3 regions of the Lactobacillus sp. ESL0263 genome follow, and region 1 is predicted to be linked to each of the others. Evidence: riboswitches for the same ligand, from Rfam matches in the RefSeq annotation. Region 1 holds a riboswitch; each other region holds the start of a gene.
What was found. Region 1 has a riboswitch for thiamine pyrophosphate ahead of F5ESL0263_RS02040 (ECF transporter S component). Riboswitches for the same ligand answer to the same signal wherever they lie in the genome.
Positions count from the first base shown of each region.

Region 2: linked by a shared signal. The riboswitch ahead of F5ESL0263_RS00595 (ATP-binding cassette domain-containing protein) and the one ahead of F5ESL0263_RS02040 (ECF transporter S component) in region 1 are both predicted to bind thiamine pyrophosphate.
Region 3: linked by a shared signal. The riboswitch ahead of thiM (hydroxyethylthiazole kinase) and the one ahead of F5ESL0263_RS02040 (ECF transporter S component) in region 1 are both predicted to bind thiamine pyrophosphate.

Region 1 covers NZ_REHL01000004.1:14,864-19,045, forward strand. Annotated here, with positions in the region: gene hpt (hypoxanthine phosphoribosyltransferase) at 1-87, opposite strand, end outside; gene F5ESL0263_RS02035 (M42 family metallopeptidase) at 331-1,413, shown strand; TPP riboswitch at 1,474-1,564, shown strand; gene F5ESL0263_RS02040 (ECF transporter S component) at 1,611-2,189, shown strand; gene F5ESL0263_RS02045 (tyrosine-protein phosphatase) at 2,319-3,065, shown strand; gene F5ESL0263_RS02050 (cupin domain-containing protein) at 3,108-3,596, shown strand; gene udk (uridine kinase) at 3,629-4,182, opposite strand, start outside.
Region 2 covers NZ_REHL01000002.1:28,503-32,684, reverse strand. Annotated here, with positions in the region: gene htpX (zinc metalloprotease HtpX) at 1-789, shown strand, start outside; gene F5ESL0263_RS00600 (AraC family transcriptional regulator) at 842-1,780, opposite strand; TPP riboswitch at 1,946-2,037, shown strand; gene F5ESL0263_RS00595 (ATP-binding cassette domain-containing protein) at 2,085-3,440, shown strand; gene F5ESL0263_RS00590 (energy-coupling factor transporter transmembrane protein EcfT) at 3,449-4,102, shown strand.
Region 3 covers NZ_REHL01000006.1:374,332-378,513, forward strand. Annotated here, with positions in the region: gene thiD (bifunctional hydroxymethylpyrimidine kinase/phosphomethylpyrimidine kinase) at 1-137, shown strand, start outside; gene F5ESL0263_RS08075 (type 1 glutamine amidotransferase) at 206-874, shown strand; gene tenA (thiaminase II) at 956-1,618, opposite strand; TPP riboswitch at 1,746-1,845, shown strand; gene thiM (hydroxyethylthiazole kinase) at 1,928-2,716, shown strand; gene thiD (bifunctional hydroxymethylpyrimidine kinase/phosphomethylpyrimidine kinase) at 2,728-3,531, shown strand; gene thiE (thiamine phosphate synthase) at 3,543-4,182, shown strand, end outside.

The DNA of each region.
Region 1 (4,182 bases):
ACCTAGTCTTACACACATTTGATGAATATCATCTTCAGAAAATAGTTTGTGATCAATAATATTATCAATATTGTCGTTTTTTGGCATTTATCTACCCTTCACTTAAATAAACTCAAAATTACTTGATAAAATCGATTATATCATTTTTCATATAAAAAAGTACCGTAAATTAGACTTTTTCACAGTTTATTGCCTATTTTACGTACAAAAAGTTAAATTAAATGAAAAATAGTAAGATTATTATAAATGCTTTTTAATTTAATGGTTATGGGCTAACAGTTTTTGCTACAATGGAAGAAGTAATTAGATCAAGCGAAAGGTATTAAAAGTATGAAAAAAGATCAAGAAATCAAAATGCTTAAGGCTTTTTCAGATGCCAATTCAACTTCTGGCTTTGAAGAAGAGTTTGTAAAATTATTTACTGAAACTGTTAAAGACATTGCCGATGTTAAAGTGGATGGAATGTTGAACGTATATGCTTCAAAAAAGGAGAATCAACCAGATCGTCCAGTTATTCAGCTTGATGCACACTCAGATTCCGTTGGCTTTATTACTCAGGCTGTTCGACCAAACGGAATGATTAAGTTTGTTCCACTTGGTGGTTGGGTAAAATATAATATTCCAGCTTTACGGGTTAAAATTTTAAATCGTGCTGGTGAATATGTCCCTGGTGTTGTTGCAACTAAGCCACCTCACTTTATGACTGAAGAAGAACGTAATAATGTTCCAGATGTTGCAGACATGTCGATTGACGTTGGTTCAAGTTCACGTGAAGAAACGATTAATGATTATCAAATTGATACTGGCTGCCCAATCTTTGTCGATGTAAAATGCGAATACAATGAAAAAACTGGTCTTTTCTTTGGTAAAGATTTTGACGATCGTTTTGGTGCTGCTGCAATGGCTGACGTACTTGATAATTTAAATGGTGAGAAAGTTGACTTTAACGTAGTTGCTGCCCTATCTAGTCAAGAAGAGGTTGGTTTAAGAGGAGCATATGTTACTGCTAAGGCTGTTAAGCCTGACTTGGCAATCGTTCTTGAATCATGTCCCGCTGATGACACCTTTACTCCAGAATGGTTATCTCAAACTGGATTAAAGCGTGGACCAATGCTTCGTGATATGGATACATCGTTTTTGCCTAATCCTAAATTCCAACAATATGCCTGTGATATAGCTGATAAAAACAATATTCCTTACACTCGTTCAGTTCGTACTGGTGGTGGACAAGATGGTGCAGCAATTTACTACGAAAATGGTGCACCAACAATTGTTATTGGAATTCCTGTACGTTATGAGCACTCACCATACTGCTTTAGTGCATATCAGGACTTCAAGGCATCAGTTGATTTAACTGTTGCTATTATCCGTGATTTAACCAAAGAGAAATTAACTAGTTTTAGTCAATTTTAAATTCAAGGTTGATTACTAATCTCTTAAGTCAAACATACTTGGCTATGTTATAATAGAAAAGAAAGTCACTAGGGGTGCTAATTTAGCTGAGAAATACCCTCTGAACCTGAACGGGATAATACCTGCGCTAGGGAAGTGTTGAAATAGATTTTTCATGTACTCCTAATGACTGTTGAAGTTTGTTAGGAGTATTTTTTATGTTTACAAGATCTTCAAAGTGGAATGTTAAATCGATCATTCTACTTGCATTAATTGGAATTATTTTAGGGGTAATTTACACCTATGGGTTTAACTGGGCGTTTAACCTGGTAAAAATGATGTTATTGCCAACAGGCTACGCACCAGTGACTGATGCAGTCTTTTCTGGTCTCTGGTTACTTGCAGGACCACTTGCAATGTACTTTGTACCTACAGCAGGCTCTGGTGTTGTTGGTGAAACTTTGGCTGCAATTGTGGAAATGGTGATTGGTGGTCAATGGGGCGCTACAACGGTCCTTTCTGGACTAATTCAAGGCGCTACTAATGAAATTGGCTTTTTCCCTAAAAAAGAAAGATATCAAAAGTTTTCTTGGCAAAGTGTTTTAACGGGTGCCTTTTTTGCAGGGCTAGGTAGTTTTATACCAACGTACTTTTTATATGGCTGGAGTAAATTCAGTGTTAAACTGCAAATTATTATGTTTGTGACAATGATGCTATCAGCGCTGCTTTTTGATGGGGTATTGGTTAAACTAATTACCAACTTATTTGATAGAGCACTAAAGCCTAAGATTGACTAAATAAGGTAAACGCTAATGATAATTAGCGTTTTTTTTAATGCTACAAAAGCCATGGACTAAATTGTGAAGAGAAATTATAATTAATGTTTATATGAGTAAGTAGAGTGCAAAGATACTATAAGGAGAATTATGTCAGAGAATATCACAAATTGGCGTTCATTGGGTGGCTATGTTGGTGCCGAAGGTAAAAAGGTTAAAGAGGGGATGCTTTTTCGTTGCGGTCAGTTATTTGATTTAACTGACGAGCAAAAAGATTTGGTTCAAAATCATTATCAACTTAAGAGACTTGTTGATTTACGTGGTGATGATGAACGAAAAGAATATCCAGACTATGTTTGGCCAGATCTAGATTATGTGATTTTAGATGTTTTAAAAGATTCAGGTACAAATCAGGCAAGTGTAGATGAAATTGTTTCGGCTAACAGTCATGTGGAATCTGACATGCTTAAAACATATGAAGAGTTAGCCTTATCAAATTCTGCACGTGAAGGTTATCACCACTTTTTAATGGATTTAATTAACGATCCTGTACCAGTTGCATTCCATTGTTTTGCTGGAAAAGACAGGACTGGTGTTGCAGCAGCATTAATCTTGAAGAGTTTGGATGTTAGCGAAGACCAAATTTTTGAAGATTACTTGAAAACAATTGAGGCTCGTAAAAAAGCAAACCAAGAAATTTTGGATTACTTAAAAGACAAAATGGATCCTAAAAATATCAAAGATGTTGCGATTGCCTTAACAGTTGAACGTCAGTACTTGGAGCGTTACTTTGAAACAGTTAAAAAGAACTATGGTGACTTTGACCGATACTTTGTGGAAGGCCTCGACTTGCCAGCTGATTTTAAGGAGCAGATGCAAAAGATTTACTTAGTTTAGTTTTTTGCCTGTAATAAATAGTATTTGAAGAAAAGAGAAAAAATGAATCGCGAAGATTATATCAAGAATTTAAAGCTGGAACCCCACCAAGAGGGTGGCTGGTTTCGTCAAATTTATACTAGTGATGAGCAGTTTTACGCTGAAGATAGTAAAGGCGATCGCTATTACTACACTTCAATTTATTTCTTACTAGATGATACCAGTTGTTCTCATTTTCACCGTTTAAATCACGATGAACTGTGGTATTACCATGATGGGGAACCAATCACCATCCACTGTATTTCACCAGAAGGAGAGTATCAAGCTGTTAGACTAGGTAAGGATGTTACCAAGGGTGAAGTGATGCAATTTAAAGTACCTAAAGAAACGATTTTTGCTTCTGAAGTAACTAAACCTGACAGTTTTTGCTTAGTAAGTTGTGTTGTTTCACCGGGTTTTGATTATCATGACTTTGAAATGCTTAAGAAAAAAGACTTACTAACGCAATATCCAAAATATGCCGAAGTAATTGAACGTCTAGCAATTGACTAAATAAAAGACCAAGTTCGAATGAACTTGGTCTTTTATTTAGTGTTTTGACTTAAGACTGAATGGACCTTCGTAGTCAACATATCAATTGCAACGTCGTTTTCGCCACCTTCAGGGATGATAATATCCGCATAGCGTTTCGTTGGTTCAATAAATTGGTGGTACATCGGCTTAACAGTATCAAGGTATTGTTCAATTACTGAATCAATTGAACGCCCCCGTTCCTTAATATCGCGCTCTAAACGCCTAATAAAACGAATGTCGTCGTCAGTATCAACATATACTTTAATATCCATTAAGTCGCGGATTTCCTTGCTAGCCAGTACAAGAATGCCTTCCAAAATGATAATGTCTACCGGCTCCGTATGAATTGTTTTCTTGCTTCTTGTATGTTCCTTAAAATCATAAACAGGCATCTCAATTGGTTGATGTTTTAATAAGCAACCGATTTGCTCTTCTAGAAGTGGAACGTCAAAGGCATCGGGATGATCATAATTAATGTTCTGTCTGATATCCATTGGGATGCCTGTGTTGTCTTTGTAGTAGGAATCTTGCGTCATAATCAAGACATGTTCATTTTCTTGCATTT
Region 2 (4,182 bases), on a different contig from region 1:
GCGGACAATCCAATCTTGGGGCTGATTATTGCCCTTGTTGCTTGTGCAATCTATTTACTAATAGTTTTGCCCAATCCAGCTAACTTAGTAATGAGCTTGAATCATGCCCAAGAAGTTCATGAAGCCGACAATCCCGAGTTATGGCATGTTGTTCAAGACATGGCTCTTGTTGGTAAAGTTCCGATGCCGCGTGTTTTCATCATTAATGATGCTAGTCCAAATGCCTTTGCAACAGGGCGGGACCCTGAGCATTCAGCGGTGGCAGTTACACAAGGACTCCTCGACATGATGAATCGTGAAGAACTCGAAGGCGTTTTAGGACACGAAATCTCTCACATTAGAAACTATGATATTTTAGTTTCAACCATTGCCGCTGTTTTAGTAGGTGTTATTTCATATTTATCTGGTATTGCCAGCCGCTATATCTGGTGGATTGATGATGATCGTGATAGTGACAATGATAGTAACAACGCTATTGTAATGGTTTTTAAAATTGTTGCGATTGTCTTTGTTCTTATTTTGGGACCACTTTGTGCTAGTCTTGCGCAAATGGCATTATCGCGTAATCGCGAATACTTAGCAGATGCTTCCTCAGTCGAATTAACACGTAATCCGCAAGGATTAATATCTGCTTTGGAAAAAATTGATGGTTCCGATCCAATGAAACAAGCAGATCCAAGTAGCGCGGGAATGTACATCGAAAACCCACTTCATAAAAGGGGTACTACACATTTATTTGATAGTCATCCACCTACAAAGGACCGAATTGAGCGGTTAGAAAAAATGTAATTTTAGTTATTAAAAAATGCATCCCTTAATAGGGGTGCATTTTTTGCTCATTTTATTTCAGATTAATATTGGCCTGTCTAAACAGTTCAGCCCGCATTTGAACAGGCGTTTCATGATAGTACTCACCAAACTTTTTATAAAAGAATGATTTTCCATTGTAGCCTACCCTAGTAATAATTTCCTTGACTGAAATGTCGGGACGGGCAAGTAAATTGCGCGCTTCTTGCATTCGTCTCTCGTCAACGTGTTCGACAAAACTTTTACCAGTCTTCTGCTTAACCAAGGTCGAAAAATAATTCGGATTCAAGCCAAAATGCTTGGCCGCTTCATTCAAAGTAACATCGGCAAAGTTCTCATCAATGTATTGTTCCAAGGCTGTTTGTGCAAATTTAGGTGCAGCAGTCGGCGCCTTTTCAAAGTCCTTGTTTCTAAGTGCTGCTACAAATAAGATACTAAGCTCGGCAAGCACCATGTTTTCAACAAAAAGATCCTGATTAAGATATTCATCGATAATTTTTTTCATTATTTGTGCAGAGCGCGACATTGCTGAATAGTTTAGATTTAATAGTCTGTTTGTTGTCATTAGCTTACTGATGTGATCAATTACAGCTTTTTCTTGCTCACTAAAATGCTGTTTCTTTTTTAGAGTAAATTGTTCGGACAGCCTTTGACTAAGTTCTATTTTAACTAGCAAATCTTTTTTGCCCTGCCTTTCCACCTCATATTCACTCTTTTTTTGCAAAAGAATAATATTACCAGCAGAAATCGTGAACGCCTGACCGTTAATTTTGGTTTTTGTAGTCCCAACAGCTTCATAAAGAATCGTTAGTCCTGTTGTTTGATAACGATGAACACCGCCGTTATGATTTTCAAGGTTAATTGTAAACAAGTCAAAGTCATTACTGCCTGGACTCAATCTTATTTCATTGGAATCAGAAGTAGTTGCATCAATTACACTTGTTAAATACTGTTCCTGTTTTACCGTTGCCATAGTTATCACCCGCCTATTAGTATCTTTTTTTCATAATTTTATTATATCGTAATTTTTAGCCCTAAGTCGGACTTGAAATATCATTTTTAACAAAAACCCGTATGCCTTTTTTACTTCTTGATGCAATCTAGACAAGTACTAGGTTCTTTTTGTATAATAATCATGAATATACTAAAGGGGTGCCGTTAGGCTGAGAACATACCCATTGAACCTGCTTTGGACAATGCCAGCGAAGGGAAACTAATTATTTTGCGCCGTTGAACATCATTGTTCAATGGCTTTTTATTTATCTTGGTAAGAAAAATTGATCAGAACAAACCAGCTCTCATTTTCATATGACGAGCAACAGAAAATACTTAATAACATTACACTCGAAATTCCAACCGGCAAATTTTCACTACTTATTGGGCCTACTGGCTGTGGTAAGTCCACTTTATTAAAAATTTTAGCCGGACTTTATCCTAAATATGCTGGTAAAGTTAGCGGAACAGTTGAACTAGATGGATTACGTTCCGCGATGATGTTTCAAAATGCCGGTGAGCAGTTCACTATGGCAACACCACGAGAAGAAATAATTTTCGCTCTCGAAAATTTACAACTAAGTCGTGATCAATATCTAGAGCGGCTCAACGATGCAACAAAATTTACGCAAATTGAACAGTTACTGGATCAGAAAATCACGACACTATCGGGTGGTGAGCAACAACGAGTTGCACTAGCTGTCTTAGTCGCAATGGATGTTGATTTGTTTTTACTTGATGAGCCGTTTGCTAGCTGCGATCCTGAAGCACGTCAATTTTTAATTACTAAATTGGCGCATTTAAGGGATAAAGGAAAAACGATTATTTTAACTGACCATGTTTTGACCGGCTATGAAAACATTTGTGACTACTTGTTTCAATTTAAACGTGATAATGTCACGCTGCTAGATGAAGCAAGTAAAAATGAGTTATTACATGATAGTCAACAGAAACACACTTATACTTTTGCCCTTCCTGAAAATGAAACACCATGTTTTGTTTTAACTAATGCTCAAGTTGAACAAAATCGTATTCTGTTAAAGCAAGACCATCTAAACATCATTGCTGGCAAAACAACACTAATTACCGGTGCCAACGGTGTTGGCAAGACTTCATTATTTAATGTTCTGACTAAAATGCTTCCATACAGAGGAAGTGTTACCTACGACAAGCGTGAGATCCGTAACCAGACGACAAGAAAATACTTACTAGAGGTTGGGCAAATTTTTCAAACCGCAACCGACCAATTTATTGCCGTTTCGGTTGAAGACGAAATCAAGCTCAGTCTGAAGCAAGCAAAAGATAGCTACTTTACAGAAGAAAAAATAGCCGAAATGTTGGATTATCTAGACTTAAGTCAAACCAAAGATCAAGTTGTCTATTCTCTTTCAGGCGGTCAACAAAAGAAGTTGCAGATTTTATTAATGTTAATTTCCGGCCAAAAAGTGTTACTGATTGATGAGCCATTGAGTGGCTTAGATCATGAATCGGCACAAAAAGTCATGAACTTATTGCATGAGAGTCAGAAACAGCGTCACCAAACGTTGCTTATTATCAGTCATGAATTAACTAATCTTGCCGACTGGTGTGACTACCATTTAGTTTTTAGTAATCATTATTTAACATACAGTAATAAGTGAGGTAAAAGATGAATCCTAGTTTCAAATTTCTTTTAGCACTGATCATTTCAATTGAGTTATCGCTTAAAACTAGTTTAACAACTAACTTATTGGTAATTGTTTTTGCCGTTGTCTATTTACTTACGCAAAAAATCAAATTTAAAAGTCTATTATTTACCCTGCTTACGCCATTAATTGCGGCATTCACCATTTTTGCGACTCTTTACTGGTTTGCCCCGCAGCCTAACCTCGAAAATGCACTCAGTCTATCTAGCCGTATTTATGTCTACACACTAACAATCTGTTGCGTATCGATCAAAACAACTGCTGAAGAATTAGCCCGCTCACTCGAACAGAATTTTCATTTACCAAGTAAGTTTGCTTATGGCGTCTTAGCCGCATTAAATATCATTCCCCAAATGAAGCGAGCAGTTAAGCAAATTCGCATTGCTGGAATGATGCGCGGAGTTTACCTCAGTTTTTGGTCACCTGTTTTATACTTCAAAGCCATCTTGGTAGCGCTGAATTCAGCTGAAAATCTGGCGCAAGGAATGGAATCTCATGGCTACGTCGAAGGGGCGAAACGCTCGGTGATTGTTGCAGTGCCACTTAAAGCCAGTGATTGGCTATGGAGTGGTGTCATCTTAATATTAGTCAACCTTGCACTGTTTACCTTAAAGTAACAAAAATAGTTCCATTCATTGTGGGGGTATGCTCTGATTCCCCTCATAGTGTAGGTTTCGCTCTATTTCCCCTCATAATG
Region 3 (4,182 bases), on a different contig from region 1:
TAGCTAAAGGCAATTCTATTCTTGATAGTGTCAAGATTGCCAAGGAATTTACTTATGAAGCAATCGCCCACCCAATTGAAGTCGGCTCAAAATATGGTCCAATTAATCATTTCGCAGCACAAGAAGATACGAAGTAATTATCTTTTGCCCCTCCTGCTCCTTTAAGATATACTTTAACGAGATAGTAATAGTTGGAGTGGTTTTTATGGCAAACAAAACAATTAAAATTGCATATTTATACGAAGATTTGATGAATACCTACGGTGATTCTGGGGATGTCAAAATCATTCGCTACTTGTTAAAAAAGCAGGGCTATTCAACTCAAATTGATAACGTCTCTTTAGGTGATGAATTTAATGCCTTTGACTACGACTTCGTCTTTTTTGGTGGTGGTCAGGACTTTGAGCAAACTGTCATTGCTAAGGACTTGCCAAGACACAAGGAAACTTTAACTAAATACATCAATGACGGTAAACCGATGCTAGGTGTTTGTGGTGGCTATCAGCTTGTTGGCACCTATTACAAAACTAACTCTGGTGTCACAATTAAGGGCCTAGACATTTTACCGTTTCATACCGTTTTTAAAGCAGATAAGCGAATGATTGGCGATACCCGCTATATGAGTGAATGGGGCGAAGTTAGAGCCTTTGAAAATCACTCCGGTCAGACTTATTTTGACGATTCAGATAAGTTACATCCCTTGGGTGAAATGATTGAAGGTTACGGCAATAATCCTCAAGATCACGTTGAGGGACTACGCTACCGCAATTTCATCGGAACCTATTCACATGGTCCGCTCTTAAAAAATCTCAATGTTGCTAATGCCATTGTCAAAATGATTTTATCTTGGCACGATGAACGAGTTAGCGCATAAATATAATGAAAACAAATAGCTCCGAATTATTTTCGGAGCTATTTTTGCTTATTAAAAAATCATACAACTGATAAGTATCAATTACTTCCATTCTTCCTGATTATATGCCATTTGCCAAAATTTTAGTTCATAATAGCTGCTTCTTAAAAATGCATCCTTCATTTTAGCAAGTTCTTTTTTGGGGACATTGGTTGCGAGCTGGTTAATCAATGCTAATAGTTTTTTTACATTAACTGCATACCAGTCACCGTCGTATGTATCAATCCATTCTTGATAATACTTCACTGGGGATCCTACTTTGGCCATTTTATGACCAATTTCTTGATAAAGCCAATAACATGGTGCAATTGCACACAAAGCTCCAGCTAAGCCATCTCTTTGTAATGTTAGGTAGAGATGATTAACGTACGCATATGCTGTTGGCGCAACTATTGTAGTATCAACTTCATCATCTGTAATGTTAAGTTCTTTGAAAAACTGCTTGCGCACCTCTACTTCGGATTCTTGAAGATCCTCTGCGCTTGCCAGCACAAAGTTTTTAATATTTAAATCTGTAGTTTGCTCTGCAATTAATTGATGAATTTTGGCAAACTCAGATAAATAGTATCGATCCTGGAGCAAATAAAAGCGAAATTTAGCAAGTGGTAATTCCCCACTTTGCAATTCGATGATGAATGGCTGTTTTTCACTTTTAATCCACAAGTCACTAACTAATTGATGCAGTTGATCCGTAAACTCAACCATCTTTGTTCTCCCTAATAAATAATAATATAGTGTTTAAATTTCTCTTAGTTTACCTTAGTATTTTTTTATCAGCAAATTCAGATAAATACTTATTGTCTTGGTTTTTAAAAGCAGGTATAATTGGAAGCGATAACACGAGGGGTGCCTTTGGCTGAGATAAAATTTATATTTTGAACCCTTTGAACCTGTAAGCTAATTCTTGCGTAGGAACGTGTCAAATAGGCTTTTTAATTGCTTTGACACTCCTAAAATCGTGTCAAAGCTTTTTTCATAGCTTTAAAACGAGGCAAGCATTTTTAGGAGACATAAATGAAACTTGACCTTTTAACTAAATTACGTGAAACCAACCCTGTTGTACTTAACGCTGCAAATTTTGTCACCGTTCAGGATGTGGCTAATGGATTAAATGCGCTTGGTGCATCACCAATTATGAGTAAAGAAATCGCTGAAGCTGATGAGATGGTCCAAATGGCCTCAAGTCTGGCTATTAATTTAGGAACCTTGACTAAATTGCAGATTGAACAAATAAGCAGATTAATGCAGCTAGCTGTTCGTTACCAAAAACCTATCGTATTAGACCCAGTTGCCGTAGGGGCCGTCAAATATCGCCTAGATACAGCTAATAATCTATTAGCTAATTTCCCTGTCAGTATTATTCGCGGAAATGTTGGTGAAATTGCAGCTTTGGGCGGCTTTGATTGGAACGCCAAAGGAATTGATGCAGGTACCGGAGATGAAAACGTTGATCAAATCGCCCAAGAAACTGCTAAAAAATTTCACTGTGTAGTTATTGCAAGTGGTGCGACAGACACCATTAGTGATGGGCAAAAAACAGCTCACATCTATAATGGCACGCCACTATTTCAGGCACATGTAGGATCGGGTGATATGCTGTCCAGTATCGTTGCCGCTTTTGCAGCAATTTGTCCCGATTCATTTGAAGCTGCTCAAACAGCAACTCTTGTTTTTTCAGCAACAGGTGAATTATTAGCACAAGAACATCCTGAGGTTGGTCCTGGTACCTTCAGTATGTATCTCATGGATTATCTAGCTAAAATAAGCATTTCTCAAATTGAAAATGTCGCTAAGTTTGATTAGGAGGCTTCTTAATGACAGAAGAAATTAATTCTTTCCCACAAGTTTTAACTATTGCAGGTACCGATTCAGGTGGTGGTGCTGGAATCATGGCCGATCTTAAAACATTTCAAATGCAAAATGTATTTGGTACTGCTGTAGTTGTGGCAGTGACTGCTCAAAACACACTTGGTGTACAAGACTCATTTTTAATGCCACTAGATATGATTGATGCACAATTCAGCTCTTTAGCTTCTGATTTTAAAATTAGAGCTTGTAAAACTGGTATGCTCGGTGATGCTGCACATGTTCATCAAGTAGCACTTAACCTACAAAAATATGATTTTGGACCTATTACGGTCGATCCTGTAATGGTGGCTAAAGGTGGGGCACCCCTTCTAAGTGAAGATGCGGTTGAAACCGTTAAGAGTGAGCTTCTGCCACTAGCTAATTTAATTACTCCCAATTTACCAGAAGCAGAAGTTCTAACCGGAATTCATGCTAAAAATGAGGAAGACTATCCTAAGCTGGCAAAAATTTTACGTGATTTAGGGGTTAAAAATGTTTTAATTAAAGGTGGCCATTCCAATAGCAAAATAGTTCGCGACTATCTTCTGCTTGAAGATAATAGTGATTGTTGGCTCAGCGGTGAACGTACTTATACCAAACGTACACATGGCACTGGGGATACTCTCGCTGCCGCTATCACTGCACAGCTAGCGCTTGGTCACTCGCTACTTGAAGCTGTGCAACTTGCTAAAAAATATGTTACTAAAACAATTGAGCAGACTATTCAAGTTGGTCATGGTCATGGCCCTCTTAACCACTGGGCAAAATGAGTGAGGTAAAAATGAAAAAATTTGATTCCAAATTTCTACAGGCATATTTTATTTGTGGTACTCAAGATTTACAACAAAATCAAACATTGCCAGGTCTTCTCGAGCAAGCTCTAGAAGCTGGAATTACTGCATATCAATTTCGCGAAAAAGGCGTAAATTCAATTTCAGACAAATCAGCACGACTAACTATGGCACAAGAATTACACCATCTTTGTCAAAAATATAATGTCCCATTTATCATCGATGATGATGTTCAACTTGCTAAAAGTGTCCATGCCGAAGGAATTCACGTAGGTCAAGATGATGAAAATATTTCCCAGGTAATAAAAGAAGCTAAAAATACAATGTTTGTCGGCTATTCATGCTCAACATTAGCCGAAATTGAAACTGCTAATCAAATTGAAGGAATTGATTACTATGGTAGTGGTCCAGTTTTTGCAACTCAGTCAAAAGATGACGCCGACCCAATAATTGGTCTTGCAGGGCTAAGCAAACTAGTAAAACACTCTTCAAGACCTATTGTTGCAATTGGTGGAATCGAAGAAAAAGATTTACCTGCAATTGCACAGACCAAAGCATCTGGTGCTTCAGTTATTTCTATGATTACCCAAAGTAATGATATAAAGCAAACAGTCACTGAGATGTTGCAAG